2 regions of the Cobetia sp. BMC6 genome follow, and region 1 is predicted to be linked to the other one. Evidence: predicted binding sites of a transcription regulator. Region 1 holds the regulator's gene; the other holds the start of a gene.
The links. Region 1 encodes sigma-54, which starts transcription at its own class of promoters, with help from an activator protein. Its sites were predicted from a motif close to TGGCACNNNNNTTGCTNT; they were not measured.

Region 1 (11,045 bases):
AGGACAAGGTCGCGATGCTCAAGGAAGCGGACCGCATCGCGCGCAGCCTCGACCCCTCCATCAGTCAGGTGTCGGCCTCGCTGTCGGCGCTTTACGAAGTGGTGATGGTGCGTGCCAGCGATGGCACCCTCGCCGCGGACCTGCGTCCGCTGGTGCGTTTCAACATCAGCGTGATCGCGGTGCGCAATGGCCGTCGCGAGCGTGGCAGTGCCGGTGGCGGTGGCCGTTTCCCGGTGACTCGTCTGCGCGATGAAAATGTCGCCGAGCGTTACGCGCGTGAAGCCGTGCGTCAGGCGCTGGTCAATCTCGAGGCCATCGATGCACCGGCCGGTCAGATGCCGGTGGTGCTGGGCAATGGCTGGCCGGGCGTGCTGCTGCACGAGGCGGTCGGTCATGGTCTGGAGGGTGACTTCAACCGCAAGGGCAGCTCTGCCTTTTCGGGCCGCATGGGCGAACAGGTCGCGGCACGCGGCGTCACCGTGGTCGATGACGCGACCCTGGCCGATCGCCGTGGCTCGCTGTCCGTCGATGACGAAGGCACCCCGGGGCAGTACACGCCGCTGATCGAGGACGGCATCCTCACCGGCTACATGCAGGACAAGCTGAATGCTCGCCTGATGGGCATGGCGCCGACGGGCAACGCGCGTCGCGAGTCCTTCGCCCATCTGCCGATGCCGCGCATGACCAATACCTACATGCTGGGTGGCGATCGCGATCCGCAGGAGATCATCAAGAGCGTCAAGCGTGGCCTCTACGCGGTCAGCTTCGGCGGCGGTCAGGTGGATATCACCTCCGGGCGCTTCGTGTTCTCGGCCAGTGAGGCCTACCTGATCGAGGACGGCAAGGTGACCACGCCGGTCAAGGGTGCGACCCTGATCGGCAATGGCCCGGAAGCGATGGGGCGCGTCTCGATGATCGGCAACGATCTCGAGCTGGATACCGGGGTCGGCGTGTGTGGCAAGGACGGCCAGTCCGTGCCCGTCGGTGTCGGCCAGCCGACCCTGAAGCTCGACGAATTGACGGTGGGAGGCACCCAGTCGTGAGCCGATGAGGCTGAACGACAGGGAGCAGATATGACGACGCCGCCGTGGCAGGGCCGCAGCGGCGTCGATGAAGCGGGAAATGCCAGAATCAGAGATCGAGTTCGGCACGCAGCAGCTTGAAGAGCTTCTTGGCGCTGTTGGGCTGCTTGCCGGCATCACGTTCGGCACGTGAGTTGCGGATCAGCTGACGCAGTGCCTGGCGGTCCACCTCGGGGTAGTCCTCGACGAAGACCACGAAGGCTTCGTCATCCTCGATCAGGCGGTCACGCCAGCGCTCCAGGCGCTGGAAGGAGGCATCACGACGGATGCTCTGCTGTTCCATGCTCTGGAAGACGGCGTTGATAGCCTCGAGGTCTTCCTTGCGCATCAGCTTGCCGACGTACTGCATGTGACGACGCAGGCCCTCGTGACTGCGAATGCGGCCGCATTCATCGATGGCGGCCAGCATGTCATCGGAGAGCGGGAACTTGGCGCGCTGCCCGGCCGGCATGTCGATGATCTTCTTGCCCAGCGCTTGAAGTTCGATCATTTCACGCTTCATCTGGGATTTGCTGGGACGCTCGACGAGCTCCTCAGGTCTTTCTTTACGCATGCCAATTCCAACGAGTCGGGGAAATTTGCGGCAGTATAGCATTGCCAGCGCCCCGTCTCCTCAGAAGGAGAACAACATGAGCCAGGCCTTTGATGCCGTTGCTCAGCAACAACTGCTCGAGCGTCGCGTCAGCGAAGCTCTCGAGCTTGCCCGCAGCCTGGGTGCCGACGCCTGTGAGGTCGGTGCCAGCGTCGATCAGGGCGTCAGCATCTCGGTGCGTGACGGCGAAGTCGAGACGGTCGAACTGTCGCGTGACCAGGGCATCGGCGTGACCGTCTATCTCGGCAACCGCAAGGGCAGTGCGACATCTTCCGATGCCGGCAGCGATTCGATTCGTGCCGCGGTCGAGAAGGCGGTCTCCATCGCGCACTATACCGGCGAAGACAGCTTTGCCGGTCTGGCGCCGGCCGAGCTGATGGCCACCGACTTCCCTGATCTCAAGGCGCATCATCCCTGGGCGATCAGCGTCGATGAAGCGACCGACCTGGCACTGGCCTGTGAGCGTGCCGGGCTGGAAGTGGAAGGCATCGCGCAGTCCGAAGGCGCCAGCTTCTCCAGTGGCGAAGGCGTGCAGGTCTATGGCAACAGCCATGGGTTCCTGGCCAGCCAGTGCGGCAGTCGTCACTCGATGTCATGCATGCTGATCGCCAAGGATGCACAGGGCATGCAGCGTGACTATGACTACACCAGCGTGCGCAATCCGGCAGACCTGCGTTCCCCCGAGTCGGTGGGGCGTGAAGCCGCTCGCCGCACGCTTGCGCGTCTGAATGCGCGCAAGGTGGCGACGGGTCGCATGCCGGTGATGTTCGACCCGCAGATGTCGGCTGGATTGATCGGTCACTACCTGTCTGCCATCGCCGGCGGCTCGCTGTATCGTGAGTCCAGCTTCCTGTGCGATAGCCTCGGTCAGCCGCTGTTCCCCGACTGGTTCACGCTGGGCGAGAAGCCGCGGGAAGTCGGTGGCATGTCCAGCGCCGCCTTCGACAATGATGGCGTCGCGACGCGTGACAATGTCTACTTTGCCGACGGCAAGGTGCAGAGCTACATGCTGAGCGCCTACAGTGCCCGTCGCCTGAACATGCAGACCACCGGCAACGCCGGCGGCGCGCGCAACGTGCGCATCACCGCGCCGCTGACCTCGCTCGATGAGATGCTCAAGCAGATGGGTACCGGCGTGCTGGTGACCGAGTTGATGGGCCAGGGCGTCAACGGCGTCACGGGTGACTATTCACGCGGTGCCTCCGGTTTCTGGGTCGAGAACGGGGAGATCCAGCATGCGGTCGAGGAATTCACCATTGCCGGCAATCTGCGCGACATGGCGGCCAATCTGCTGGCGGTAGGCGATGATGTCGATACGCGTGGCAGCATCCACAGCGGTAGCTGGCTGATCGATGGCATGACCGTCGCGGGCATGTCCGAAGGCGAAGACGGTGAGCTGGAAGGCTGATCACTGACGCTTCTGTCTCGTGTGACAGGCGAAAAACAACACGGCCGCTCCCGAGGGGGCGGCCGTGTTGTTTCTGGTGTAGTCACTAACCGCGTCGGGCGTTACAGATAGAGCCAGGTCGCCAGCCCCAGGAAGGCCATGAAGCCGATCACGTCGGTCACGGTGGTCAATATCACGCTGCCGGAAAGAGCAGGGTCGATATTGAGCTTCTTGAGCAGTACCGGCAACAGTGTGCCCGTCACGGCGGCGATCAACAGGTTGATCATGATCGCGGCGCCGATGATCGCCCCCAGCTGGACATCCCCGAACCATACGATGGCGATGCCTGCCACCACCACGGCCCATAACAGGCCGTTGAGTCCCGCGACGATGACTTCGCGCTTGAGTAGCCAGCTGACATTGCCACTCTTGACGTGCCCCAGCGCGATACCACGGATCAGGACGGTGAGTGCCTGAGAGCCCGCGATGCCGCCCATGCTGGCGACAATGGGCATCAGCACGGCCAGCGCGGTGATCTTCTCGATAGTGCCTTCGAACATGCCGATCACGGCGGAGGCCATGAAGGCGGTCAGCAGGTTGATACCGAGCCAGACGGCGCGGCGCCACGAGGTCCGTATCACGGGAGAGAAGGTGTCTTCGTCCTCATCCATCCCCGCCATCGACATCACCTGGTGCTCGGCGTCGCCACGGATGACGTCGACCACGTCATCGATGGTGATGCGACCCAGCAGGTTGCCATCGCCGCCGACCACGGGCGCCGAGATCAGGTCGTGCTTCTCGAACAGCGAAGCGACTTCGTTCTCCGGCATCAGGGCCGGGATCACCACGCTGTCGGTGTCCATCACTTCGCGCACCGTGACGCCGGGGTCCGAGACCAGCAGGCGGTTGATGGGCAGCGCACCGATGAATTCATCGCGTCGTGAGACGACCAGCAGGGTATCGGTGGAGTCGGGCAGGCGCTCGTGGCGGCGAATGTAGCGCAGCACCACGTCCAGGGTGATGTCCGGACGAATGGTGATGGTGTCCGTGTTCATCAGGCCGCCGGCGGTATCCTCCGGGAAGGACAGTACCGTTTCGACGCGCAGGCGCTCCTGCGCCTCCATGGAGTCGAGGACTTCGAGAATCACCGTATTCGGCAGGCGCTGCAGGATGTCGGCGACATCATCCGGCTCCAGGTTCTCGGTGGCGGCGAGAACGTCGACGGCGTCCATATCCTTGAGGAAGTCGGTCTGGATGTCTTCGCCAAGGTATTGGAGGACATCGCCCTGCAGCTCGGCATCGACCAGCTCCCAGAGCAGATTACGCTCCTTGGGGGGCGAGGATTCCAGCAGGTGGGCCACGTCCACCGGCGCGAGGCCGCGATTGAGCATGCGTCTTGCCTGTTCCAGCTCGCCGCTTTCCAGCGCCTGTGACAGGCGATCAAGTCTTGGCTTGAGTTTACGAGACGTCTTGCTCATCTGTCGGCTTCCCCTGTCGACATGAAGGACAGTGCTGATTCTACCATTGGCGTAGGGGGGCGCGTCGACAAAAGAAAACAGTGTTTCTTATCAAAAGAACAATCCACGTTCCGTCACTGGCGCAAAAGCAGCGTTGCATGGCTGCCAAGGCAAGGATAGGTGCAGGGCCAAGGATAAGGGTAGGCGTGAGGGCAGGTGCAAGAACAGGCGCGAGACGCCCTGCGTAAACAGTGATGGAGCTGCCCAGGGGAGCTGCGCGAGGGGCTGACCGAAAAGGGAGCGGGCCGAAAGGAAGGCTGTGCGCAAAGGGCGAAAGGGGCAGGGAGGCAAGCGCCAGAAGAACGTGTCGCAATGCACATCCCTGATGTACAGCGCTAATGCATGGCGCAAATGTACAGCGCTGTCAGTGGCGGTTATTCGTCTTCCTCGAAACGCGCCTCGAACAGCGCCTCGATGGCCAGCATCGCCTCATCGGCCTGTTCGCCCTCGACATCGATCAACAGCGTGGTGCCGCAGGGTGCGGCAAGCATCAGCAATGCCATGACATTGGCTGCATTGGCGCGTCGCTCGCCATGGCTGACCATCACCGTTGCGCAATAGGGCGCACAGCAATTGACCAGCTTGGTGGCTGCGCGGGCGTGCAGCCCGCGGCGGTTGGTCAGCGTCAGCTCACGAGAGGGCATCGCGATGCTCCTGCTGATCACTTGTCTCACCTGGGTTGCTCAGCGCGGTATGAATGCCCAGCTCGCGGTGACGCAGGCGCACCTCAGGCAGGCGCTCGGCAAAGTAGCTCGCCAGCTGCTCGCACAGGTAGACGCTGCGATGCTGGCCGCCGGTACAGCCCACGGACACCGTCAGGTAGCTGCGGTTGCTGTCCTGATAGGCGGGCAGCCAGCGTTCCAGCCAGCCGGCGATATCGTCATGCATCGCCTGGACGGTGGGGTAGCGCTGCAGGAATTCGGCCACGCTGTCATCGCGACCGGTATCGCCGCGCAGATTGATGTCCCAGTACGGGTTGGGCAGGCAGCGGGCATCGAACACCATGTCGGCGTCGGTCGGCACGCCATGCTTGAAGCCGAAGGATTCAAAGGTCAGCGTCAGGTGGCGAGAGCTGTGCTGGGCGACCTGCTCGGTGATCCGCGAGCGCAGGTCGTGCACGCTCAGGTTGGTCGAGTCGATGACCAGATCGGCCTTCTGGCGAATCGGGGCGAGCGTCTTCTGCTCGATCTCGATGGCCTCGGCCAGGGTGTGGTCGTTGTCGCGCGTCAGAGGGTGACGACGCCGGGTCGCCGAGTAGCGTTCCAGCAGCACTCGCGAATCGGTGGTCAGGTAGACGACCTGCACGTCCATGCCACTCTGGCGGACGTTGTCGAGCAATTCGGGGAAGCGGGTCAAGGCTTCCGGCAGGTTGCGGGCATCGATGGAGACCGCGATACGTCGGCGTGCCGGGCTGTCCTGTTCGAGCTGATCGACCAGTGGCGCCAGCAGCATGCCGGGCAGATTGTCGATGGCATAGTAGCCAATGTCTTCCAGCGCCTGGAGAGCGATGGATTTCCCGGAGCCGGAGCGGCCGCTGATGATCACGATCTTCATGAAGTGCTCTCCAAGGGCGAGGTCAACGTCGAAAGAATGCAGGGGTGGGGCAGAAGGTTGCCCGCTATCAGTGCGCTGTACGTCGGCCGATGGGAGGCCAGCAAGACGAAAGCCCGGACGATGTCCGGGCCTGTGATTCAGCGCGCCGGTAATTCGGCGATGGCTTGGGTCAATGCCTCAAAGAGTGCACGCTGGCTGTCTGCCTGGCGCAGGGCCGAGCGATTGGTCGGGGAATTGAGCAATTCCGCGACCTGCCCGAGCAGCGTCAGATGGGTCTCGTCCGCTTCCTCAGGCACCAGCAGCACGAATAGCAGATCGATGGGTTCTCCGTCGATGGCATCGAAGTCGATGGGTTCACCGAGCTTCAGAAACGCAGCGATTGGTGTCTTGCAATGCGGGCTGCGTGCATGGGGCACGGCCACACCGTGGCCGATGCCGGTCGACCCCAGTCTCTCGCGCCCGATCAGGCGCGAGAAGACTTCCTGGCTATCCAGGCTGGGAATGTTCTGTGCGATGAAGGTGCTGAAGAATTCAAGCACCCGCTTCTTGCTCCCCCCGGGGACACCGTAAAGGGTGCGCTCGGGGGGAAGGATCTGATCAAGTGTCATGGCTGAAGGTCAACGGGTCCCGGTGCCCTGAGCACGAGCCTGGGACTTTTCCTTGTGTTTGACCAGCTGGCGATCCAGCTTGTCGGCGAGCGCGTCGATGGCAGCGTACATGTTGGGGTCTTCTGCCAGGGCGTGGAGGTCAGCGCCTGCTGCGTGCAAGGTGCAGGCAGCCTGCTGGCGCTCCTTCTCGATCGACAGTGTCACCTGAACATTGGTGATGTTGTCGTAATGCCGTTCGAGGCGAGCGAGCTTCTCGTTGACGTAATCGCGGAGAGGATCGGTAAGTTCCACATGATGCCCGGTGATATTCACTTGCATGGACACGCTCCTTTATCCAGCGGGTTGCCATTCAATTGTAACCCTTTTTGACTACGAGCAAACCCTGATCGGACGCTCTGCAACAGGCTTGACGACCACCGTCTGGCGATGTTTTCGCGCCCTTGCCAGCGGCGTCAGATGTCGTGAGCGTCTGTACCGACAATGCCCAAGCTTTGCGCAAAGATCAACGCTGCGCTGCATCGTGGCTCAGTGCTTGTCTTCAACTCAGTGAGGGGTAACGGAATGGACTTCAAGGTCACGCTTGAAGGGTGGTGCATGAAAGGCGCGCAAGAAGACGGGTTTTCGTCGCCAATCCCTGCATGTACGCCGCCTTTCAGGCGCTTGGGTTGCGTGGAGCAAGCAGCGTGCCGGAAGGATCACCGAGTGACATCCCGGTGCAATACGGCTAAAAGTGACTTTAAAAACATGCGATTGACGGTAAATGATGCAGCCGGAATGATGGATTTTTGCCATCATCCTGCGCGCCATGATGGGCCATTGACGAGCGGTTGACGGAATGACAGGGCGCGCGACAGGCGCGCCGGTGTCAGTAATGTCAGAGGCTGGTGAGAGAGAAAACCAGCGTTTGAGGTTGGCGGCAACGGCCATGATAGGAGGGAGACCAGGCGCATGGCAGCCGCAGATGACACATCAGGCCAGACGCTTGCGCTCGCTGGAGGATGGGATGCCCATCGCTTCGCGATACTTGGCCACGGTACGGCGTGCGACCTCGATGCCATCGCTGGCGAGCAGGTCGACCAGGCGTGAGTCGGAGAGAGGCTTGCGAGCCGGCTCTTCCGCAATCAGCTTGCGGATGCGGGCACGAATGGCGGTGCTTGAGTGGGCGTCGCCACTGCCGCTGCCACCGACCTGGCTCGAGAAGAAGAACTTGAGCTCGAAGACGCCGCGCGGGGTGTGGATGTATTTCTGGGTCGTGACCCGCGAGATGGTCGATTCGTGCATCTCGACCACTTCGGCGATGTTGGCCAGAATCAGTGGCTTCATGCCTTCCTCGCCTTGCTCGAGGAAGTCGATCTGGCGCGCCATGATCTCGCGGCCGACCTTGAGCAGGGTGTCATTGCGTGATGACAGGCTCTTCATCAGCCAGCGCGCTTCCTGCAGGTTGTCCTTGAGGAAGGTGTTGTCGGCGGACTTGTCGGCACGCTTGATCAGTGCGGCGTATTCCGGCTGGATGCGCAGCTTGGGCAGCGCTTCCGGGTTGAGCTCGACCTGCCAGCCGTGGCGGGTATGACGCACCAGTAGATCAGGGATCACGTAATCGCTGGCGGGCTCGCCCCAGGCGGATGCCGGACGCGGATCGAGCGCGCGCACCAGGCGGATGACGTGATCCAGCTCGTCATCGTCAAGGCTCAGTCGGCGCTTGAGCAGCTTGCGATCATCGTTGCCCAGTGCCTCGAGGAATTGACGTACCAGGCGACGCGCCTGCGCCAGCAGCGGCAGATCATCCGGCAGCAGCGCCAGTTGCAGCAGCAGGCACTCGCGCAGGTCGCGGGCGAAGACGCCGGTCGGGTCGAACTGCTGCAGACGCAGCAGTACCTGCTCGAGCTCGGAGGCCTTGAGGCCGGGCAGGCCCTGGCCGCGCAGACCATCGACCAGCTCATCGAGTGACAGGCTCAGGTAACCGGCACCGTCGACGGCATCGATCAGGCTCTCCGCCATCTGGCGTTCACGGCCATCGAGGTCGGTCATCGCCAGCTGCCAGCGCAGGTGGTCCTGCAGGCTCTCGACGCTGGTATTGCGATCGAAGTCCGGCCCTTCTTCGCTCCCGCTGCCACTGCCGGAGCTGGTCAGGCTACCGGCGTGGTCCTGGTAGAGGTCCGACCAGTCACTGTCGAGGGGGTATTCCTCGGGAATCTCGCTCGAGGAGTCGGCAGTGGAAATCTCGCTCGTATCCTGTGTCTCTATGACATCCAGCGACTCGTAGTCCTCGTCGAGCTCCAACATGGGGTTGGACTCGAGGGCTTGCTGAATCTCCTGACGCAGGTCGAGCGTCGACAGCTGCAGCAGCTGGATCGCTTGCTGAAGCTGCGGCGTCATGGTCAGCGAGGTGCCGAGGCGGAGTTGCAGGGTGGGTTTCATGGAGTCAGTCAATTCACGGCAAAGGAACGTGCTTACTACGCTATACCGTGACTCGGGCCACTGACAAGTGGTTGCAGTGAATATTCAAGCAACTTGCATGCCATGTTTACACCAAGGTGGTATGGACGTCATGCATGCGCCTGATGTCAGACATGAAAAAGCCGCTACGCGATAAAATCACGCAGCGGCTTATGAAGCTTTCGCCGTGGGAGGGCTCAGCGCATCCGCTGGCCCTAGAGCGTGAACTCGTGGCCCAGGTAGACGTCGCGTACCTGCTGGTTGGCCAGGATGGAGTCCGCGTCACCGTGAGCGATGATCTGACCATCGCCGACGATATAGGCGGTGTCACAGATATCGAGTGTCTCGCGCACGTTGTGGTCGGTGATCAGCACGCCGATGCCACGGTCACGCAGTTGACGCACGATGCTCTTGATCTCGCCCACCGAGATGGGGTCGACGCCGGCGAAGGGCTCATCGAGCAGTACGAAGTCCGGCTCGGTGGCCAGTGCACGGGCAATCTCGACCCGACGACGCTCCCCGCCGGACAGGCTCATGCCGGCACTGGCACGAATATGCGTGATGCTGAATTCCTCGAGCAACTCTTCAAGACGTGCCTTGCGGCCATTGCGATCCAGATCCTTGCGGGTTTCCAGAATCGCCATGATGTTGTCGGCCACCGACAGCTTGCGGAAGATCGACGCCTCCTGCGGCAGATAACCGATGCCGGCGCGTGCGCGTTGATGCATGGCGGCAGCGGAAAGGTCCTTGTCGTCGATGGAGACGTTGCCGGCATCGGCGCGCACCAGCCCGACGATCATGTAGAACGAGGTCGTCTTGCCGGCGCCGTTGGGGCCCAGCAGGCCGACGATGTCACCCTGGCGGATCTCAAGCGAGATGTCCTTGACCACCTTGCGGCCCTTGTAGGCCTTGGCCAGATGGCGAGCGCTCAGCGTACGCGGGGTAGCAGCAGTCATGACTCAGTTTTCCTTGCTGGCATTGGCGCCGCGCGGCGTCAAAGTCATGTGTACGCGACCGCCTTCGGTCTGCTGTGCCGTCTTGCTGTTGTTGGCGTTCACCTGGCGCTTGTCGAGGAAATACTCCACGTAGCCGCCTTCGAAGGTGTCATCGCCTTTCTCGAGACGCGCATTGCCGACCAGCTCCACGCGGCGCTCCAGCGCATGATAGCGGATGGTGTCGGCCCAGCCCTTGACCAGCTTCTCGTCGGGTGCGGGTTGCTGTTCCAGGTAGGCACGCTTGCCGGTGGCCTTGACCAGCGAGATCTCGCCGCTGCCGGCGCGGCTGATATCGACGCGGCTGGCATCGAGCTTCATGCTGCCCTGGCGCATCTCCACCTGGCCGGTGTAGGTGGCTGTGCCGGCCTTGTCATCGAGAGACAGGGCGTCCGCGGCGATGTTGATCGGCTGGCTGGCATCGCTGTCCAGCGCCATGGAGGCCGGGGCGAAGGTGGACATGCCCAGTGCCAGGCAGAGCGCCATGACACCGCTGTTGAGGGTCTGGCGACAGGCCGTCAAGGGCTTGCGAGTCGGGGAGGTCATGGTGGCTCCTTGGCATGACGGGGTCGCCGCCCGAGCAATGATGCCATCGAGCGGCAGGGAAGAAGGTGTTGCGGCGCGGGTCATGGCGCGACGGCCAGCCCGGCAGGTTCATTCACCGCTGGCAGGCGCTGCCTCGAAGGTGCTGTTGATGCGCCCGTCATCGGTAGTGGTGCTGTCGGTGCCCGAGTCGATGCGCTCGGCTTCCTTGCTGGCCTCGCTCTGGCCCGTGCCGGGTTGCAGGACGCTGCGCACGCGGCCCTGCAGCACGGCGGAATCCCGGGAGAGGTCGGCGCTGAAGCTGTCGCTTTCGACATGCTGGCCATTCTGGGTG
Region 2 (11,045 bases), on a different contig from region 1:
TTGAGCACGATGCCCCCTGCCATCAGACAGGGGGCGGGCTGGGCCAGCTTACTTGCTGGCGCGCTTGCGCTCGTTCTCTTTCAGGTGCTTCTTGCGGATACGGATGTGCAGCGGAGTGACTTCCACCAGCTCATCGGAATCCAGGAACTCGATCGCCTGTTCCAGGGTGAAGCGAATCGGCGGCGTCAGCACGATGTTTTCATCGTTGCCGGTAGAACGCATGTTATCGAGCTTCTTGGCCTTGGTCGGGTTCACGACCAGGTCGTTGGCGCGGTTGTGGATACCGACCAGCATGCCTTCATAGACTTCGGTACCGTGACCGATGATCAGCTTGCCACGTTCCTGCAGGGTGTACAGGGCGTAGGACAGCGCCTTGCCCGGCACCATGGAGATCATGACGCCGTTGCGACGCTCGACGCCTGCGCCTTCCTTCAGGTCACCGTAGTGATCGAAGCGGCTGGTCAGGATACCGGTACCGGAGGTCAGGGTCAGGAACTGGCCACGGAAGCCGATCAGACCGCGAGACGGGATGATGAAGTCCAGACGCACACGACCCTTGCCATCCGGGTTCATGTTGGTCAGCTCGCCCTTGCGGTAGCCCAGCTCTTCCATGATGGAGCCCTGGTGCTGCTCTTCACAGTCGATGATGACTTCTTCGTACGGCTCCTGCTTCTTGCCGTCGATTTCCTTGATGATGACTTCCGGACGGCCCACGGCCAGCTCGAAGCCTTCACGACGCATGGATTCGATGAGAACGGAGAGGTGAAGCTCACCACGCCCGGAGACGACGAACTTCTCCGGAGTCTCGCCCTGTTCGACGCGCAGTGCGACGTTGTGGATCAGTTCCTGGTCCAGACGCTCACGGATGTTGCGGCTGGTGACGAACTTGCCGTCCTGACCGGCGAACGGAGAATCATTGACCTGGAAGGTCATGGAGACGGTCGGCTCATCGACGGTCAGCGGCGGCAGCGCTTCGACAGTGGCGGTGTCGCAGATGGTGTCGGAGATCGCGAGGTTCTCGATACCGGTGATGCAGACGATGTCGCCGGCAGTCGCCTTGTCGGTCTGCACGCGGTCCAGGCCCATGTGAGTCATGACCTGGCCGATCTTGCCCTTACGGACAGCGCCTTCCTTGGTGATGATGGACACCTGCTGACCCGGGCTGACGGCGCCGCGCTTGATGCGGCCCAGACCGATGACGCCGACGTAGCTGTTGTAGTCCAGTGCGGAGATCTGCATCTGGAACGGACCGTCCAGCTCGACCTTGGGCGGCTCGACGATGTCGACGATGGACTGGAACATCGGGTCCATGGTGTCTTTCAGGTCTTCCGGGTCCATACCGGCAATGCCGTTGAGGGCAGAGCAGTAGATGATCGGGAAGTCGAGCTGCTCGTCAGTCGCGCCCAGGTTGTCGAACAGATCGAAGATCTGGTCAACGACCCAGTCAGGGCGAGAGCCCGGACGGTCGATCTTGTTGACGACGACGATCGGCTTCAGGCCCTGGGCGAATGCCTTCTGGGTCACGAAGCGCGTCTGCGGCATCGGGCCATCGACGGCATCGACCAGCAGCAGCACGGAATCGACCATGGACATCACGCGCTCGACTTCGCCACCGAAGTCAGCGTGCCCGGGGGTATCCACGATGTTGATGTGGTAGTCGTTCCACTGGATCGCGGTGTTCTTCGCGAGAATGGTGATGCCGCGCTCTTTTTCCTGGTCGTTGGAATCCATGATGCGTTCCTGACCCTCGGCCTTGCGGTCCAGGGTGCCGGACTGACTCAGGAGCTTGTCGACCAGGGTAGTTTTACCGTGGTCAACGTGGGCGATGATGGCTATGTTGCGAAGTTTCTCGATCACGACGGGAACCTGTGCGGAAAATGGGCGCTCGCGTACCGGGCGCTTGTGATTTGGGGCGCATTATAGGGGGCATGGCATGCCTCCTGCCAGCATCGTGCATTCACGAGGCGAGTCAGCGAGTGCCTTCAATTGGTCTGAAGTGCCCAAATGATTGTCTCTCAAGTCTTTTCCGCCCCCCTGTCGCGCATGAAAAAAACTTGTGAGTCGAGGCCGACATCAGGAGGAAAGGAAGAAATGACCGCAATGTGATGCTGACGTGATCATCGGGTGTGAGCGGAGAAATACTTGAGATCCAGTATTTTGCACCATCGTGGAGCAATGACGTTTTTTGGTGCACCCAAATGATGAATCTGCACTGCGCGGCAAGAATTTTTGCACCTTGTCGGCCCATCCTTGGTCGGGTTTTCGTGCTGCATGCATGAAGATGATGATGTTTTTTTTCAGCATATTCATGATCTTACTGAAATCGACGATGCGGCGTGCGCCATTCTGGCACGCTCGCTGCATTGTTAGAGCATCCTGTCTGATGGCTGGCATAACGACGCCGACCATGAGAGAAAAGGCTTACAAAATAGAGCAATAACCCCAGACAACGCTGACACCAACTGTAACCAGAGCCGCCGGCTCCATCGGAGAATTACCATGGCTGAGAAGACACTTGCCCTGATTGAAGAACACGAAGTCAAGTGGGTTGATCTGCGCTTCACCGACACCAAGGGCAAGGAGCAGCACGTCTCCATCCCGGCGCGTGCAGTGGATGAGGAATTCTTCGAGAACGGCCAGATGTTCGATGGTTCCTCCATCGAAGGTTGGAAGGGCATCAACGAATCCGACATGATCCTGATGCCGGACGACGGCACTGCCTTCCTCGACCCGTTCACCGAAGACACCACCCTGGTGCTGCGCTGCGACGTCATCGAGCCGGCCACCATGCAGGGCTATGAGCGCGATCCGCGCTCCGTCGCCAAGCGCGCCGAGGAATACCTGAAGTCTACCGGTCTGGGCGACACCGCCTTCTTCGGTCCGGAGCCGGAATTCTTCATCTTCGACGAAGTGCACTGGAAGAACGAGATGAACGGTTCCATGTTCAAGATCTCTTCCGAAGAAGGTGCCTGGGCGACCGATTCCACGCCGGAAGGCGGCAACCTGGGTCACCGTCCGCGTCTGAAGGGCGGCTACTTCCCGGTCCCGCCGATCGACAGCTTCCACGATATCCGTGCTGCCATGTGCAACACCCTGGAAGCCATCGGTCAGGAAGTCGAAGTTCACCACCACGAAGTGGCGAACGCCGGCCAGAACGAGATCGGCGTCAAGTTCAATACCCTGGTCAAGAAGGCCGATGAGGTTCAGGAACTCAAGTACGTGATCCACAACGTGGCTCACGCCTACGGCAAGTCCGCGACCTTCATGCCCAAGCCGCTGGTCGGTGACAACGGTTCCGGCATGCACGTTCACCAGTCCTTCTGGAAGGATGGCGACAACCAGTTCGCCGGTGACGAGTACGCGGGTCTGTCCGAAATGGCCCTCTACTACATTGGCGGCATCATCAAGCACGCTCGTGCCCTGAACGCCTTCACCAATGCGTCCACCAACTCCTACAAGCGTCTGGTGCCGGGCTTCGAAGCGCCGGTCATGCTGGCCTACTCTGCCCGCAACCGTTCCGCTTCCATCCGCATTCCGTACACTGCCAGCCCGAAAGGCAAGCGTGTCGAGGCGCGTTTCCCGGATCCGACGGCCAACCCGTACCTGGCGTTCTCCGCGATGCTGATGGCCGGTATCGACGGTATCAAGAACAAGATCCACCCGGGCGACGCGATGGACAAGAATCTCTACGACCTGCCGGCCGAAGAAGCCAAGTCCATCCCGACCGTGGCCGAGAGCCTCGAACAGGCCCTGACCGCGCTGGACGGCGATCGTGAGTTCCTGACCCAGGGCGGCGTCTTCACCGACGACATGATCGATGCCTACCTCGAGCTGAAGGGCGAAGATGTCCAGCGCCTGCGCATGGCGACTCACCCGCTCGAATTCGACATGTACTACAGCGTCTAAGCACTGCAACGCCTAAGTACAGCAGCGTCCAGGCGCTGCAGAGGTTGAGGCAGCCATTCGCTAGCCACGCCATCTGACGGGGTGCCTTCCAGGTGGAGGCAAGCCCCGGACGATGACGACAGCAGGGCCATACCGACAGGTGTGGCCCTGTTTTTCGTTCTGACTCTTTGCTCTGATCCTTTTCCCTGATATCGGCCATGCTGATGACAGACCTGCAGGGCGCGGTGGTAGCCTTGCGTGACAGTCAATGCCCACAGGCGTCTTGTCGAGGGCCCCAAATGCTGGCATCAACGCGGTAAGCTTTGTAACTTGTTAGCCTTGTCATCAGGCAGCAGGATCGCCTGCCGATAGACCCAATCCCGCTGGAGCTGCCTGCGGCTTCTGGCCTCCCATGACTCTCTTCAGGAATCTTCGGATGTGGCCCTTCGTATCCTCCCTGCGCGTCGCGAACCCCGCGACGGACTCGCGTGCACTGCCAGCAGCGCGCCCCGAGCCACTGCAGTGCCTGCTGCTGGCAGCGACGCTGATGCTGACGAGCCTGTCGTTCGATCTTCAGGCGGCCCAGGTCTATCGCCACGTCGATGCCAACGGCAACGTGGTCTTCAGTGATCAGCCTGCGGGCGGCAGCAAGGTGCAGCTGACGCCGCTCAGCGTGGTGCCGTCGACAGAATCCCTGCCGCCGCGGCGCAGCACGCCGTCGCGCGTGAGCTCTTCCTCATCCAGCGAGAGCACCCGCACCCGGGCGCCTGCGGTGGATGTGGCTTTCCGTGGCTATACCACCTTCACCATCCAGAGCCCGTCCAACGAGGAAACGCTGCAGACCGGGCAGGCGGGCAATCTGGCGGTACGCCTGGGGATCGAGCCCAAGCTGCGTCCGGAAGACAAGGTGCGCGTGACCGTGGATGGCGCGCCGTCTCAATCCGCCATGCACAGTACCGTCTTCATGGTGCCGGCGCTGGAGCGTGGCAAGCATGTCATCCAGGCGGAGTTGCTGGATTCCACCGGCCGCGTACGCCAGACCAGCGAGCCGAAGGTGGTCTATGTGCAACGCGCCAGCGTCAATCTGCCTCGCAATCCCAACAATCCTGCCAATGCTGGCGGAGGCTAGCAGCGTCTGGGCGGCCTTCTTTCATCTCGCGTTTCTCCTTGGCTGACAGGCCGCCTTCGGGCGGCTTTTTCGTGTCTGGGCCAGTCGATATCGGTTTGCCTGATGGCGGAGTGAAGCAACACGAGCTCGAGCGCGATTTCTCGCCTGCACCATTTTGGTGCCAATATGAGGGGGCCGAAATGGTTGCACAGCATCGGACGCCGTGTTCTCGGTGCCTGCACCAGACTGGCGCGGTTATTGCAGAACAGGGAGACGTACTGCAGATGGCGAACAAACCCATGCATCAACGACTGCTCGAACACCTCAACACTGCCGTGGTGGTGCTGGACTCACAACTGCAGATGGTCTGGATGAATCCCGCCGCGGAGACGTTGCTGGCGGTGAGTCTGGTGCGCGTGAAGGGCAGTACGCCCGACAACATGTCCGGATTGGATGACACCCTGGTCAATGTGCTGCGCAAGGCGCTGGAGGAACAGCATCCCTACACTCAGCGTGAGGCCGAGATCATCAACGCGGCCAATGAAGCGCTGACGGTGGATTTCACCGCGACGCCCATCAGCGCCGATGAATTGCTGGTCGAGATAGAACCGCGTGACCGCCTGATGCAGATCTCGCGCGAAGAAGCGCTGATCGCCCGCCAGGAGGCGGTCAAGGTGCTGACACGCGGGCTGGCGCATGAGGTCAAGAATCCTCTCGGCGGCATTCGTGGCGCTGCCCAGCTCCTCGAGCGTGACCTGCCCGAACCGCAGATGGTGGAATTCACGCGCATCATCATCGAGGAGGTGGACCGCCTGCGTGATCTGGTCGACCGCATGCTGGGGCCGAACCGGCCACCGCTGCAGTCACCGGTCAACATCCACTCGGTGACCGAGCGGGTGCGCTCCCTGCTGGCGGCGGAAGGGCATCACATCAAGCTGACGGCCGACTATGACCCGAGCCTCCCGGAGGTCATCGGCGATGAAGGACAGCTGATCCAGGCGGTACTCAACATCGCACGCAACGCGACCCAGGCGCTCAACGAGCAGCCCCGTCCGGATACGCACGAGGGCGAAGAGGCGCCCTGGGAGATCACGCTGCGGACCCGCGCTCGTCGTCAGTTCACGCTGGGCCATGAGCGCCACCGACTGGTGTGCGAGCTGGCGATCATCGACAACGGCCCCGGCATCCCGGAGAGCCTGCGCGAGACGCTGTTCTACCCGATGGTCTCGGGGCGCGCCGAAGGCTCAGGGCTCGGGCTGTCGATCGCCCAGGGCATCCTGCACCAGCATCAGGGGCTGATCGAGTGTGACTCGCGCCCCGGCCATACCGAATTCCGTTTACTCATTCCGCTAGCCGGCACTTCTGGAGATCACACATGAGCGAGACTGCCCGCGTCTGTATCGTCGATGACGACCGCGCCATTCGCTGGGTGCTGGAGCGCGCTCTGGCACAACCCGACCTCGAGGTGGAAACCTTCGAGCGTGCCGACCAGGCCGAAGCCAGCATCATGCGTCAGTGTCCGGATGTCCTGATCACCGATATCCGCATGCCCGGAACCGATGGCCTCGACCTGATGGCGCGCGTGCGCGAGAAATACCCGGACCTGCCCGTCATCGTGATGACGGCGCATTCCGACCTCGACAGCGCCGTGGCTTCCTATCAGGGCGGCGCCTTCGAATACCTGCCCAAGCCGTTTGATGTCGATGAAGCGCTGGCGCTGGTACGGCGCGCCGTGGCACATGCCCGTGAATCCAAGGCACCCGCCGCCGTGCCGGAAGGACTGACCAAGGAAATCATCGGCGAAGCGCCGGCGATGCAGGAAGTCTTTCGCGCCATCGGCCGCCTGTCACAGTCGCATATCACCGTCCTGATCAACGGCGAGTCCGGTACCGGCAAGGAACGCGTGGCCCAGGCGCTGCATCAGCACTCGCCGCGCGCCGCCAAGCCGTTCATCGCACTCAACATGGCCGCGATTCCCAAGGACTTGATGGAATCGGAGCTGTTCGGCCATGAGAAGGGCGCCTTCACCGGCGCCACGGCGCTGCGCCGCGGGCGCTTCGAGCAGGCCGATGGCGGCACGCTGTTCCTCGATGAGATCGGTGACATGCCCGCCGAGACCCAGACTCGCCTGCTGCGCGTGCTGGCCGATGGCGAGTTCTATCGTGTCGGTGGCATCACGCCGGTCAAGGTCGACGTGCGCATCATCGCCGCGACGCACCAGCACCTGGAAAAGCTGGTCGAGGATGGGCGTTTCCGTGAGGATCTCTTCCACCGCCTCAACGTGATTCGCGTGCATCTGCCGCGCCTGTCGGAGCGCCGCGAAGACATCCCGCGTCTGATGAGTCACTTCCTGGGCGAGGCCGCGCGTGAGCTGTCGACCGAGCCCAAGGTGCTGACGGAGGCCGCGGAGAAACACCTGACGCGCTTCGACTGGCCGGGCAACGTGCGCCAGCTCGAGAACACCTGTCGCTGGCTGACGGTGATGGCCTCGGGGCGTGAAGTGATGATCGAGGACCTGCCGCCGGAGCTGCGAGATGCCAGCGGCACCGAGGCGGCCTCCGGCGATTGGCGTGGTGCCTTCCGCGAGTGGGCAGACCGCGCGCTTGCCGCCGGTCATACCCATCTGCTGGAAGAAGCGGTGCCCGACTTCGAGCGTATTCTGATCGAGACGGCCCTCAAGCATACCGGTGGTCGCAAGGGCGAAGCCGCCGAGCTGCTGGGCTGGGGGCGCAACACCCTGACCCGCAAGCTCAAGGTGCTGTTGCCGGCGCTGGCCGAGGACTGAGGATAGCCTGAGCGGGTTCGAGGGCAATCTTGGCGAGCTGAGGATGACTTGAGCGGGCTGGAGACAAGGAGAACAGGGTGCCACAATCCCTGTTCTCTTTTTTCATGCGCGTCATTCACCTGTTATCTGCTCGCCGGCGCCAGCACTCGGCGCCTGCCAAGGAGTTGCCTGATGTCATCAATGAGCTGGGAGCGACTGCTGGAACCGAGTCGCCTGCATGACGCACCGGGCACCGTATCGCGTGAGATGGGGCGGACTCCCTTCCACAAGGACCACGACCGTATCGTGTTCGCGGGTTCCTTCCGTCGCCTGGGGCGCAAGACCCAGGTTCATCCGCTGACCGACAACGACCACATCCACACGCGCCTGACCCACTCGCTGGAGGTCGGCTGCGTCGGCCGCTCGCTGGGCATGATGGTCGGCGAGAAGCTCAAGGAGCAGTTGCCCGACTGGATCACGCCGTCGGATCTCGGTGTCATCGTCCAGACCGGCTGCCTGGGGCATGACATCGGCAACCCGCCCTTCGGGCATGCCGGGGAGTACGCCATCCGTGACTGGTTCGCCGCCGAGGCCGCCAGTGATCACGGTCGGCTGGCCGGGCTGAGCGATGCCGAGCGCGAGGACCTGCTCACCTACGAAGGCAATGCCCAGGGCTTTCGCATCGTCACCCAGATCGAATACAACCAGTTCCATGGCGGCATGCGCCTGACGGCAGCGACGCTGGGCACGCTGCTCAAGTACCCGTGGACGGTGGAGCACGCCACGGCGGGCGGCAAGTTCGGCTGCTATCAGAGCGAGCGCGTGCTGCTGGATCAGGTCGCCGAGCGTTGCGGTCTGCTGGCACGGGCCGATGGACGCTGGTGCCGTCACCCGCTGGCGTGGCTGGTCGAGGCCGCCGATGACATCTGCTATGCGCTGCTGGACCTGGAAGATGGCCTCGAGATGGGCATCCTGCAATTCGAGGAAGTATTCGAGATTCTCACCGGCATCAGCGGTGGCGAGCCGCGCGAATATCAGGAGATGGTCGCCCGCGGCACTTCCCAGCGGCGCAAGGTGGCGGCGCTGAGAGGCGCGGCGATGGAGCGTGCCGTCAATGATGTCGCCGAGGCTTTCGTCCAGCGCGAGACGGAACTGCTGGCCGGTACGCTCAGCGAAGACCTGCTCGACCTGTGCCACCCCGACCTCGGCTGGGGCGTGCGGGAAGCCAAGAATCTGGCGCGCCAGAAGATCTTCCGTAACGAGCGCAAGGCCAAGCTGGAGATCGGCGCCTACACCACGCTGGGCATCCTGCTCGAGGCCTTCATCGGCGCTGCGCATGAGCTGCATACCACGGGGCGTTCCAGCTTCAAGCATCAACGTGTGCTGGCATTGATCGGCGAGAACACGCCGACCAAGGATTGGGATCTCTACCGCAGCTATCGGCGCATGCTCGACTTCATCGGCGGCATGACGGACCACTTCGCGGTGGACCTCGCCCAGGAGATGGGCGGGCGCCTGCGCGGTGACTGAGAGCGAGGCGCCATCAGCCCGATCATCTCAAGCCTGATCTCTTCATGCCTATTCACCCAAGCTTGACCACTGCAGGCTTCATCACTTTCAGCCTCATCATTTCCCGCCAGGGAGCGGTAGCGGCGATGTGCCGTTCCCTGGTGGATGCCTGCGGTCCGGCCTGACATCTGCTGCCTTCTCTGCGCCTTTTCTGCGTCTTCCCCCTCTGTGGCTGCCCACCTCTGTGCTGCTTGTTCTGACTGTGTCTTCCTTGCTGATTTGCCTGTCGCTGCCAGCCCTGTCGTCGTGCTTCCTGTTCCTCTCTGGGCCCTGAGCGCCAAGGCCTGCCAGGCGCTAATAAATGACTTGCTTGCGTTAAATTATCTTTACGTAGGCGCTTGGATCGTTGTACTAGGATTGTACGCAGTGGGGATGCGTGTATCGCAATCACTCATGATAAGCTGTTATCATGCATGGCAACAACGATAAATGAGGCTTATATATGAGCAAGGAAACCCGAAAGGTATCCGCCAAGGCGGCGGGGGATCGGCCCGAAAAGCCCTTCGACATGATCGACAAGCCGACCTTCTTCGGTTCGATCTTCCTGCTGTTGGCAGTGACGCTACCCCTGGTCATCTTCCCCGAGCAGGGCGCGATGTGGGTATCGGCGGCCAAGAACTTCGTCACCAGCAAGCTCGGTGTGCTCTATCTGCTGCTCGGCGTGGGGGCCGGCGGCTTCATGATCTACATCATCTTCAGCGACATCGGTCAGATAAAGCTCGGTGATGCCGAGGAGAAGCCTGAATTCTCCATCGTGTCGTGGGCGGCGATGCTGTTCTGCGCCGGCATCGGGGCCTCCATCCTGTACTGGTCGATGATCGAGTGGGTCTACTACTACCAGTCGCCCCCATTCCATGTGGAAGGCCAGACACCGGAGGCAGCGGAATGGGCCGCGGCCTACGGCATCTTCCACTGGGGCCCGCTGGCATGGGCGATCTACCTGATCCCCGCCGTGCCGATCGCCTACTTCTACTACGTGCGTCACCACAGCGTGTTGAAGATTTCCGAGGCGCTGATGCCGGTGCTGGGCGAAAAGCTGGCACATGGCTGGCTGGGCAAGCTGATCGATATCAGCTTCGTCTTCGGCATGCTGGGCGGCGGCGCGACCACCCTGGGGCTGGCGGCACCGATGATCAACGAGGGGGTGCACGAGCTGTTCGGGGTGCCCAAGTCGCTGACCACGCAGATCGTGGTGCTGCTGGTGTGTACCGCCCTGTTCGGCTACAGCGCCTACGTGGGCCTCAAGAAGGGCATCAAGCTGCTGTCAGACATCAACTTCTGGCTGGCGGTCGGCCTGTTGCTGTTCATCTTCATCGTGGGGCCGACCCTGTTCATGGCCAATACCGGTCTGGATGCGCTGGGCCGCGTGATGAGCAATCTGATCCACATGGCCACCTGGCTTGAGCCGTTCGCTGAGTTCAAGGGCTTCGAGGACACGCACTTCCCGCAGGACTGGACCATCTTCTACTGGGCCTGGTGGCTGGTGTTCGCGCCCAGCGTGGGGCTGTTCATCGCGCGTATCTCGCGGGGCCGCACCATCCGCGCCATGGTCGCCGGTTCGATGTTCTTCGGCACCATGGGCTGCTTCCTGTTCTTCATGGTGATGGGCAACTACGGCCTCTACCTGCAGCTGTCCGGTGAGCTGGACGTGGTCACCATCCTCAATGACCAGAGCCCGACCGCGGCCATCTTCGCGATGCTGCACACGCTGCCGCTGGA

Region 2: glnL (nitrogen regulation protein NR(II)) is a predicted target of sigma-54. The motif match lies at 5,241-5,258, and genes of this name have one in related genera.

The regions. Positions count from the first base shown of each region.
Region 1 is NZ_JAKUMF010000002.1:104,450-115,494, forward strand. Features, by position in the region: gene tldD (metalloprotease TldD) at 1-1,043, shown strand, start outside; gene yjgA (ribosome biogenesis factor YjgA) at 1,132-1,635, opposite strand; gene pmbA (metalloprotease PmbA) at 1,712-3,082, shown strand; gene mgtE (magnesium transporter) at 3,184-4,539, opposite strand; gene MKZ40_RS04675 (HPr family phosphocarrier protein) at 4,953-5,222, opposite strand; gene rapZ (RNase adapter RapZ) at 5,209-6,132, opposite strand; gene MKZ40_RS04685 (PTS sugar transporter subunit IIA) at 6,270-6,740, opposite strand; gene raiA (ribosome-associated translation inhibitor RaiA) at 6,750-7,058, opposite strand; gene MKZ40_RS04695 (RNA polymerase factor sigma-54) at 7,710-9,158, opposite strand; gene lptB (LPS export ABC transporter ATP-binding protein) at 9,392-10,132, opposite strand; gene lptA (lipopolysaccharide transport periplasmic protein LptA) at 10,136-10,714, opposite strand; gene lptC (LPS export ABC transporter periplasmic protein LptC) at 10,823-11,045, opposite strand, start outside.
Region 2 is NZ_JAKUMF010000013.1:12,584-23,628, forward strand. Features, by position in the region: gene typA (translational GTPase TypA) at 49-1,857, opposite strand; gene glnA (glutamate--ammonia ligase) at 2,500-3,906, shown strand; gene MKZ40_RS16045 (DUF4124 domain-containing protein) at 4,322-5,014, shown strand; gene glnL (nitrogen regulation protein NR(II)) at 5,278-6,372, shown strand; gene ntrC (nitrogen regulation protein NR(I)) at 6,369-7,778, shown strand; gene MKZ40_RS16060 (deoxyguanosinetriphosphate triphosphohydrolase) at 7,950-9,287, shown strand; gene MKZ40_RS16065 (BCCT family transporter) at 9,769-11,045, shown strand, end outside.